Martelella endophytica: one gene and its partners. Each later gene encodes a partner of the first gene's protein in a complex. Links are inferred from orthologs where the notes say so. Each region holds a gene or a part of one and is shown on either strand. Other genes may lie near its edges.

What was found.
Region 2: the proteins of TM49_RS13005 (region 1) and eno are in contact, whole or in part, in a solved structure (PDB 2FYM), measured with the Escherichia coli proteins. The link is inferred for Martelella endophytica from one-to-one orthologs.
Region 3: the proteins of TM49_RS13005 (region 1) and pnp are in contact, whole or in part, in a cryo-EM structure (PDB 9QH0), measured with the Escherichia coli proteins. The link is inferred for Martelella endophytica from one-to-one orthologs.

Annotation. Positions count from the first base shown.
Region 1 is NZ_CP010803.1:2,860,354-2,863,944, reverse strand. What follows is about bases 1-3,438. They hold TM49_RS13005 (Rne/Rng family ribonuclease), read left to right. Parts: upstream 1-319; coding sequence 320-3,238; downstream 3,239-3,438. Other genes in these bases: TM49_RS13000 (GFA family protein), read right to left, coding at 3,316-3,438. Also shown: more of TM49_RS13000, read right to left, coding at 3,439-3,591. UniProt on the Escherichia coli protein: Endoribonuclease that plays a central role in RNA processing and decay. Required for the maturation of 5S and 16S rRNAs and the majority of tRNAs. Also involved in the degradation of most mRNAs.
Region 2 is NZ_CP010803.1:3,621,727-3,624,750, forward strand. Bases 154-3,024 are described here. They hold eno (phosphopyruvate hydratase), read right to left. Parts: upstream 2,291-3,024; coding sequence 1,016-2,290; downstream 154-1,015. Other genes in these bases: gor (glutathione-disulfide reductase), read right to left, coding at 154-861; kdsA (3-deoxy-8-phosphooctulonate synthase), read right to left, coding at 2,493-3,024. Outside these bases: more of gor, read right to left, coding at 1-153. UniProt on the Escherichia coli protein: Catalyzes the reversible conversion of 2-phosphoglycerate (2-PG) into phosphoenolpyruvate (PEP). It is essential for the degradation of carbohydrates via glycolysis.
Region 3 is NZ_CP010803.1:4,520,008-4,523,148, forward strand. The notes cover bases 1-2,988. They hold pnp (polyribonucleotide nucleotidyltransferase), read right to left. Parts: upstream 2,573-2,988; coding sequence 428-2,572; downstream 1-427. Other genes in these bases: TM49_RS21085 (class I SAM-dependent methyltransferase), read right to left, coding at 1-173; rpsO (30S ribosomal protein S15), read right to left, coding at 2,841-2,988. In the rest of the region: more of rpsO, read right to left, coding at 2,989-3,110. UniProt on the Escherichia coli protein: Involved in mRNA degradation. Catalyzes the phosphorolysis of single-stranded polyribonucleotides processively in the 3'- to 5'-direction. Also involved, along with RNase II, in tRNA processing.

The DNA of each region.
Region 1 (3,591 bases):
TTGTGCCCATGAAAACGGCGCGGCGGCAGAAGGGTCAAACGCTTGCGGGACGACCCGAAGAGCGTATTCATCGCCCCCTTTCAACGGGGCAAGTCAAACTTGGTTCCGACTGGTCTAACATGAGAACGAAGCGACATTTTCTTCCGACAGCCGGCCGCCCCGAGATGGGCACCCGGCTGATTCGCGAAGGCTTCGCTTTCGTGTCGCTGCGCCCGTCGGACAGTCATTCATCCGGCGCGTGCGCAGATGACCGTTTCCATAGCAGAACTTTTGTCAGCCTGGGAAGCGGCGTGCGACAGCGCCGAGGAGCACTTCTTTCATGGCAGACAAAATGCTTATCGACGCCTCTCACGAAGAGGAGACGCGCGTCGTCGTCGTACGCGGAAATCGTATAGAGGAGTTCGATTTCGAATCGCAGCATAAGAAACAGCTGCGCGGCAATATCTATCTGGCGAAGGTGACCCGGGTCGAGCCCTCCCTGCAGGCGGCCTTCGTCGATTATGGCGGCAATCGCCACGGCTTCCTCGCCTTCTCCGAAATCCATCCGGATTACTACCAGATCCCGCTCGCCGATCGCGAGGCGTTGCTGCGTGAAGCGGCTGCCGACGCCGATGATGGCGACGACGAACCAACGACGAGCGAGCCGGCCGAAGCCGCGGCCGAGGCCGCCAATCAGCCGAAGCCACGCACCCGTCGCGGCAAGGCACGCTCGCGCGGCAAGACGGCCGACGCGGACAAGAGCGAAACCGCCGGCGAAGAGAACACCGCCGAGGCTGCCGAAGCCCCCGCTGAGGCCACTGCCGAAGCGACCGAGGCCGAAAAGCCGAAGCCGCGCCGTCGCCGCCGGACCACCAAGGCCAAGGCTGCCGAGGGCGAGGCCGAGAATGCCGAGACCGCGAGCGACGCATCCGACGACGATGACGACAGCTCGCCGACCAGCATGGCCGCGAAAGTCGATTCCGACACGATCTCCGAAGACATCGACGATGACGACACGGTTGAATCCGTCGGCGCCGAAGATGCGATGGAAGAAGTTCCGGAGCACGAGCACCGCCGCGTGCGCAAGCAGTACCGCATCCAGGAAGTCATCAAGCGCCGGCAGATCCTGCTGGTGCAGGTGGCCAAGGAAGAACGCGGCAACAAGGGCGCGGCCCTGACGACCTATCTCTCGCTTGCCGGCCGCTATTCGGTGCTGATGCCGAACACGGCGCGTGGCGGCGGCATTTCGCGCAAGATCACCAATCCGGCTGACCGCAAGCGGCTGAAGGAAGTGGCCAAGGGCCTTGAAGTGCCGCAGGGCATGGGCGTGATCCTGCGTACAGCCGGCGCCAACCGCACCAAGGCCGAGGTCAAGCGCGACTTCGAATATCTGATGCGCCTTTGGGAAAACGTCCGCACCAAGACGCTGACGTCGACAGCGCCCTGTCTGGTCTACGAGGAAGGCAGCCTGATCAAGCGCTCCATCCGCGACCTCTATAACAAGGATATCAATGAAGTCATCGTTTCCGGCGACGAGGGTTACCGCGAGGCGAAGGACTTCATGAAGATGCTGATGCCGAGCCACGCCAAGGTGGTTCAGCGCTATCGCGACGTCCACCCGATCTACTCGCGCTCCGGCATCGAAGCCCAGCTCGATCGCATGCTGCAGCCGCAGGTGACGCTGAAATCTGGCGGCTATCTGATCATCAACCAGACCGAAGCACTGGTGGCGATCGACGTGAACTCCGGGCGTTCGACCCGTGAACACTCGATCGAGGACACCGCGCTGCAGACAAACCTGGAGGCGGCCGAGGAAGTCGCGCGCCAGCTTCGCCTGCGCGACCTTGCCGGCCTCGTCGTCATCGACTTCATCGACATGGAAGAAAAGCGCAACAACCGCGCCGTCGAGAAGAAGCTGAAGGATTGCCTGAAGAACGACCGCGCCCGCATCCAGGTCGGCCGCATCTCGCATTTCGGCCTGCTGGAAATGTCGCGCCAGCGCATCCGCGCCTCGGTTCTGGAATCGACCACGCAGGTCTGCAGCCATTGCGGCGGCACCGGCCACGTCCTGTCGCAGTCTTCGGTTGCCCTGCACGTCCTGCGTGGCGTCGAGGAATACCTGCTGAAGAACACCACGCACAACATCACCGTGCGCACGACGCCCGACATTGCGCTCTACCTGCTGAACCAGAAGCGCAACACGATCGTCGACTATGAAAACCGCTTCGGCCTCGAAATCATCATTTCGTCGGATGCCGATTTGGAGAACACCCATTTCGAGATCGACCGTGGCGAGCCCGTCGCCGAGCCGGTGAAGATCGAAACGCTGTTCAACTTCGCCGAAGAACCGGAAGACGATGTCGCTGACATCATCGAGGAAACGCCGGACGAGGATGAAGCCGAGGAAGCGACGTCGAACAACGATAATGGCAACAATGGTGGCGAAGAGCAGAGCCGCTCGCGCCGCAAGCGCCGCCGCCGTCGTGGCGGACGGAGCGGCAACGGCCAGCAGTCTGCCGACGCCGAAAACGGTTCGCAGGCCGATGCATCCGATGATGATGACGGCGATGACGATGCCCAGCAGAACGCCATTGCGGATGCTGCCACCGACGACGAGCGCCCGTCCAAGCGCAAGCGTCGCCGTGGCAAGCGTGGCGGCCGCCGCAATCGCAGCGAAGGCGACGACGAGCAGACGAACGGCTCGGAGGCCAGCAATGACGAAGCCGGCGAGACCGACAATGCTGAAGACACGGTAGCAGCGAACGAAGCCGAGGCTCCCGCGCAGGAGCCGGCAGAAGCTGCTCCCGCCGTGGCAGGCACGACTGAGGCCGTTTCCGAGGAAGCCAAGCCGGCTGCCGAAGAAGAGCCCAAGGCCGAAGTGGTCGTTGGCGAAGATGAGGCCATGGCTGAAATCGAAGGCCGCAAGCCGCGCCGCCGTCGCCGCAAGCCCAAGGAAGAGGCAGAAGCCCCCGAGGAAGCACCTGTCGAAAGCCCCGAGGAGCCGGTGACAGCGGAGACCGCCGCGGAAACAGAGGCCGTCGAAACCGCAGCCACGGAACTCGATGACGCCGCAGCCGTTGCCGAAGAGCCGGCCGTTGAGGCAGCCCCTGCCGAGCAGACCGATACGCCGAAGCGCGCCAACCGCGCCTCGAACGTTTCGCACTCCGAGCCGGTCGTGACCTCGAATGGCGCGCAGGAAACCGATGAAGAGCCCTCCAAGCCGAAGCGCGGCTGGTGGAACCGTCGCGGCTTCTTCTGAGCCTCAAGCATCTGACTGATTTCAGACGCCGCCGTTTTCGAACGGCGGCGTTTTCGTTTCCGTTCGGGTCTGATGCCTCACCGGTTCAGCGGCGGCCCTTCGAAGACATGGCCGGCATATTGCGGCAGGTCGTCGGAAATCTGGTGCCACGGCGCCTTGGAGGTGACGAAGATGTGCTCACTCGGCGTGATAGACGGTGGTTCGTCCAGCGTGCCCATGGTGACATGGATATAGGCGCCTTCGCGCACCCGCGAGTAAAGCAGCGACCCGCAACGGGAACAATGGGCGTCGTGCGTGGTCGCATCGCCGTAGAAGAACAGCGGCGCGTCGGCCTCGATCGCGAACTTCTCGGA
Region 2 (3,024 bases), 760 kb from region 1 along the record:
CGCGCCCTTCGCATCCAGCTCGACGCCAACCGATTCGAGACCGAGGCCCTTTGTGTTGGGTAGCCGCCCGAGCGCCATCATCACCTTGTCGACATTGAAGACGTCACCGTTGTGGGTCACCGCCTTCAGCCGGCCATCCGCTGCCTCGGCAACGTCAACGATCGTATCGCGGCAGACGACGCGGATACCCTTCTTTTCCATGGCTTCACGCAGGTTGGTGCGCATGTCCATGTCGAAGCCGCGGAGAATCTCCTCGCCGCGATAGATCAGCGTGGTCTCGACCCCGAGACCGGCAAAGATGTTGGCGAACTCGACGGCGATGTAGCCGCCGCCGGTGATCGCGATCGACTTCGGCAGTTCTTCCAGATGGAAGGCCTCGTTGGAGGAGATGCAGAGCTCGGATCCCGGCATTTCCGGGTGCGGATTGGGACGCCCGCCGACCGCGATCAGGATCTTCTCGGCTGTCACCTCCCGACCGGAGGAAAGCAGGCGCACGCGATGTTCGCCGGCAAGTTCGGCCCGGGTTTCCAGAATTTCCGCGCCGTTGTTCTCCAGGCCCTTGCGATAGAGCCCTTCGAGACGGGCAATCTCCTTGTCCTTGGCGGCGATCAGCGCCGGCCAGGAGAAGCTGCTTTCGCCAACCGTCCAGCCATAGCCTGCCGCGTCCTCGAAGTGTTCGGGATACTGCGAAGCATAGACGAAGAGCTTCTTCGGCACGCAACCGCGAATGACGCAGGTGCCGCCGAAGCGGTATTCCTCGGCGATAGCGACCTTTTTGCCCATGCTTGCGGCCAGGCGCGCGGCGCGCACACCGCCGGATCCGCCGCCGATCACGAAGAGGTCGTAGTCATACTGGGTCATGGGCGCGGTTCCTTGTCTTGGGACTTGGTTCGGGGCTTATCCTGGGAGGATTCGGATCGGGCTCATGTATATGGCGTCTTGCGCACAAAAATAAAGCCCGCGGTGCGACACCGCGGGCTCTTTGTCGAAATGGCTTTCGACCGGCTGACCGGGCTCAGCCCTTCAGGATCGAACGGCCGGCGAAGACGGCCTGGGCGCCGAGCTCTTCCTCGATGCGGATGAGCTGGTTGTACTTGGCCAGACGGTCAGAGCGCGACAGCGAACCGGTCTTGATCTGGCCGCAGTTGGTGGCAACCGCGAGATCGGCGATCGTCGCGTCTTCGGTTTCGCCGGAGCGGTGCGACATGACGCTGGTGTAACCGGCCTTGTGGGCGGTCTCGACGGCGTCGAGCGTTTCGGTCAGCGAGCCGATCTGGTTGACCTTGACGAGCAGCGAGTTGCCGACGCCCATCTTGATGCCGTCCTTCAGGCGCTGGGTGTTGGTGACGAACAGGTCGTCGCCGACGAGCTGGCACTTGCCGCCGATCAGCGAAGTCAGTTCCTTCCAGCCGTCCCAGTCGTCTTCGGCGAGGCCATCTTCGATCGAGAAGATCGGGTAGCGGCCGATCAGATCGGCGAGATAGGCGGCCATTTCGCCCGAATCGAAGGTCTTGCCTTCGCCTTCCATGACGTACTTGCCGTCCTTGTAGAATTCGGTCGAGGCGGCATCCATGGCGAGGTAGACGTCGTCGCCCGGCTTGTAGCCGGCCTTTTCGATCGACTTCATGACGAAATCGAGCGCCGAGGTGGTGCTTTCCAGAGCCGGTGCGAAACCGCCCTCGTCACCGATCGCAGTGTTGTAGCCACCGGCCGAAAGCTCTTTCTTCAGCGTGTGGAAGATTTCCGAGCCCATGCGAACGGCATCGCGCATTGTCTCGGCGCCGATCGGCATGATCATGAATTCCTGGAAGTCGATCGGGTTGTCGGCATGTTCGCCGCCATTGATGATGTTCATCATCGGAACCGGCAGGAGGTGGGCGAAGGTGCCGCCGACATAACGGTAGAGCGGCAGGCCGGAGGCGGTGGCAGCAGCCTTGGCGGTCGCCAGCGAAACGCCGAGAATGGCGTTGGCGCCGAGGCGGCCCTTGTTGTGGGTGCCGTCGAGCTCGATCATGGTCTGATCGATTTCCATCTGGTTTTCGGCATCCATGCCGACGACGGCTTCGAGGATTTCGGTATTGACGGCGTTGACGGCCTTCTCGACACCCTTGCCGAGATAGCGGGAGCCGCCATCGCGCAGCTCGACAGCCTCGTGGGCGCCGGTCGAGGCACCCGAGGGCACGGCGGCGCGGCCAATGGTGCCGTCTTCCAGATACACATCAACCTCGACCGTGGGATTGCCACGGCTGTCGAGAATTTCACGGGCGAGAATGTCGGTGATTGTCGTCATGTTTGCCTACCTGTCGACTTGTTATTGAATGAACCGCATTGCAGCGGTGAAACGGTCACGCTTTTATTCGCGGCCTTGGGCATCCGCGCGCTTCCAGCGAGATTGCATAATGCAGTTGTTCCACCAGTACTATGACGAATGAAAGATTTTTGACGAGAGCTCCCGAAAAACGCGTAGTGTCCGTCGGCAATTCAGCCGGACTTTACCTGTCCTTTGCAATGGCGTCAAAAGCCAAGAGCTTGTCCAGAAGCCTGGGCATGTCCTTCAGCGGTACCATGTTGGGGCCGTCGGAAGGGGCATTGTCCGGGTCCTGATGGGTTTCGATGAAAACGCCGGCAACGCCGACGGCGACGGCCGCCCGTGCCAGCGTTTCGACGAATTCGCGCTGACCGCCGGTAGAACCGCCCTGCCCGCCCGGCTGTTGCACCGAATGGGTGGCATCGAAGATCACCGGCGCACCGGTCGAGGCCATGATCGGCAGCGAGCGCATGTCGGAGACGAGCGTGTTATAGCCGAAGGAGGCGCCGCGCTCGCACAGCAACACGTTCGGATTGCCGCTGTCGACGATCTTGGCAAGCACGTTCTTCATGTCCCAGGGTGCAAGGAACTGTCCCTTCTTGACGTTGATCACCCGTCCGGTCTTCGCAGCCGCGATCAGAAGATCGGTCTGGCGCGACAGAAAGGCCGGGATCTGCAGAACATCGACGACGGTTGCAACCTCGGCGCACTGTTCC
Region 3 (3,141 bases), 1.7 Mb from region 1 along the record:
CGCTCCAGCGCCGTATAGAACGGGCGGAACGGCTGCACGGCCTCGATCTCGGCGGCAAAACCGTCCGGCAGGCGATAGCCAGCCTCGGCGCCCAGAAACAGCGCGCGCCCGGTGGGCGGCGGCAGAACGCCGGTGTCGAAGGGATGGAAAAGGGTTTTCAGGGTTTCGCGCATGTGCCGCACCTATTGAAAAAGGCGCGAGCGATGCTGCTCACGCCTGTCATTTTGGCTTACGCCTTCCCTCATTCTCCCCCCTTGAGGGGGAGATGCCCCGACAGGGGAAGAGGGGGGGGTGAACCGCAAGCCACGAGTTCAGAGAAAATGGGAACCGCTGCACCCCTCTCTGTCGCTTGCGCGACATCTCCCCCTCAAGGAAGGAGATTGAAGGGGACCATCGGCAAGGTCATTCCTCCGTCGGGGACGACACCTTACTCGGCAGCGTCGTCCTTCTTGCGCTCGGGCTTCGGCAGTTCCTTGCCGCTTTCCTGATCGACGACCTTCATCGACAGCTTGACCTTGCCGCGCTCATCGAAGCCGATGAGCTTGACCCAGACCTTGTCGCCTTCCTTGACCACATCGGTGGTCTTGGCAACGCGTTCCTGCGCCAGCTGCGAGATGTGGACGAGACCGTCGCGGGGGCCGAAGAAGTTGACGAAAGCGCCGAAGTCGGCGGTCTTGACGACCGTGCCTTCGTAGATCGCGTTCAGTTCCGGCTCGTCGACGATCGAGTGGATCCACTTCTTGGCGGCCTCGATTTCCTTGGCCGAAGACGAAGCGATCTTGATCGTGCCGTCATCCTCGATGTTGATCTTGGCGCCGGTCTTCTCGACGATTTCGCGGATGACCTTGCCGCCGGAGCCGATGACGTCGCGGATCTTGTCGACCGCAATGTTCATGACTTCGATGCGCGGAGCGAACTCGCCGAGCTGGCCACGGCTTTCGGAAAGGGCATTGGCCATTTCGCCGAGAATGTGCGAGCGACCGCCCTGAGCCTGGCCGAGCGCGACCTTCATGATCTCTTCGGTGATGCCGGCGATCTTGATGTCCATCTGCAGCGAGGTGATGCCATCGGCAGTACCGGCAACCTTGAAGTCCATGTCGCCGAGGTGATCCTCGTCACCGAGAATGTCGGAGAGAACCGCGAAGCGATCGCCTTCGAGGATCAGGCCCATGGCGATACCGGCAACGGGCTTGGCGAGCGGCACGCCGGCATCCATGAGCGCCAGCGAGGTACCGCAGACGGTCGCCATCGAGGACGAACCGTTGGATTCGGTGATTTCGGAGACGACGCGCAGCGTGTAGGGGAACTGCTCCGCAGACGGCAGCATCGGGCGGATGGCGCGCCATGCAAGCTTGCCGTGGCCGATTTCGCGGCGGCCCGGGGAGCCCATGCGGCCCGTTTCACCGACCGAATAGGGCGGGAAGTTGTAATGCAGCAGGAAGCGTTCCTTGTACATGCCAGTCAGGGCATCGACATACTGCTCGTCTTCGCCGGTGCCAAGCGTGGCAACGACCATGGCCTGCGTTTCACCGCGGGTGAACAGCGCCGAACCGTGCGTGCGCAGCAGGATGCCGACTTCGGAGACGATCGGACGAACGGTCTCGAGATCGCGGCCGTCGATACGGCTCTTGGTGTCGAGAATGTTCCAGCGGACGATCTTGGCCTGAAGATGCTTGAACACCGTGCCGATTTCCTCGGCCGTGTACTTGGCTTCCTCGCCTTCGGCAGGAGCGTAGCGTTCCTTCACCTTCGCCTTGCAGGCGTCAACGGCGGCGTAGCGGGCAGCCTTCTCGGTGATCTTGTAGGCTTCGCGCAGTTCGCCCTCGATGAAGGAGAGCATGTCGGCTTCGAGTTCGGAGAAATCTTCCGGTTCGAATTCGCGCGGCTCCTTGGCGGCAACTTCGGCGAGCTTGATGATCGCGTCGATGACCGGCTGGAAGCCCTTGTGGCCGAACATGACGGCGCCGAGCATGACGTCTTCCGGCAGTTCCTTGGCTTCCGATTCCACCATCAGGACGGCATCACCCGTACCGGCGACAACGAGGTCGAGCGCGGTTTCGGGCATTTCGTCGATGTGCGGGTTCAGAACGTATTCGCCGTTGATGTAGCCAACGCGCGCGCCGCCGATCGGGCCCATGAAGGGAACGCCGGAAAGCGTCAGCGCCGCGGACGTTGCGACCATGGCCAGGATGTCGGGGTTGTTCTCAAGATCGTGCTGGAGAACGGTCACGATGACCTGGGTGTCGTTCTTGTAGCCATCAGGGAAGAGCGGGCGGATCGGACGGTCGATCAGACGCGAAACCAGGGTTTCGTTTTCGCTCGGGCGACCTTCGCGCTTGAAATAGCCGCCGGGGATCTTGCCGGCTGCGTAGGTCTTTTCCTGATAGTTGACGGTGAGCGGGAAGAAATCCTGGCCCGGCTTCGGCTCCTTGGCGGAGACGACGGTCGCAAGAACGGCGGTCTCGCCGTAGGTCGCGAGCACGGCGCCGTCAGCCTGACGGGCAATCTTGCCGGTCTCAAGCTTGAGCGTGCGTCCGGCCCACTCGATTTCCACAGTGTGGGTGTTGAACATGTCTTGTCCTCTTACAGAAAAGCGACCGCTTCTTTCCGATCGGAAATCAGAGGCGCTTTCAGCGTTTCATTCGACGTATCATGGGCAAGACAACGGGCAGCTTGAGAGTGCCAAGCAGCCTGCAATCCTGCCCCATGACAGGTCCGTTTCGGCCTGCGGCCCGCAGGGGCCGCGTTGTCAGATCTTCACCCTGCCACGGTGTGGAGACCGGCGCCCGGTCGGGCGCAATGAAAACCGGCGGGCGCAAACGCCCGCCGGAAGATAAAGCTTAGCGACGGATGCCGAGACGACCGATGAGGGTCGTATAGCGGCTTTCGTCAACGCGCTTCAGATAGTCGAGCAGCGAACGGCGGGTCGAAACCAGCGTCAGCAGACCACGGCGGGAATGGTTATCCTTCTTGTGGTCCTTGAAGTGTTCGGTGAGGTTGGTGATCCGCTCGGTGAGGATCGCAACCTGAACTTCCGGCGAACCAGTGTCGCCTTCCTTGGTTGCGTATTCCTTGATGAGTGCGGCCTTGCGCTCGGCAGTAATCGACATCGGTCATCCTTTCTGATGTAGATGATTTAAG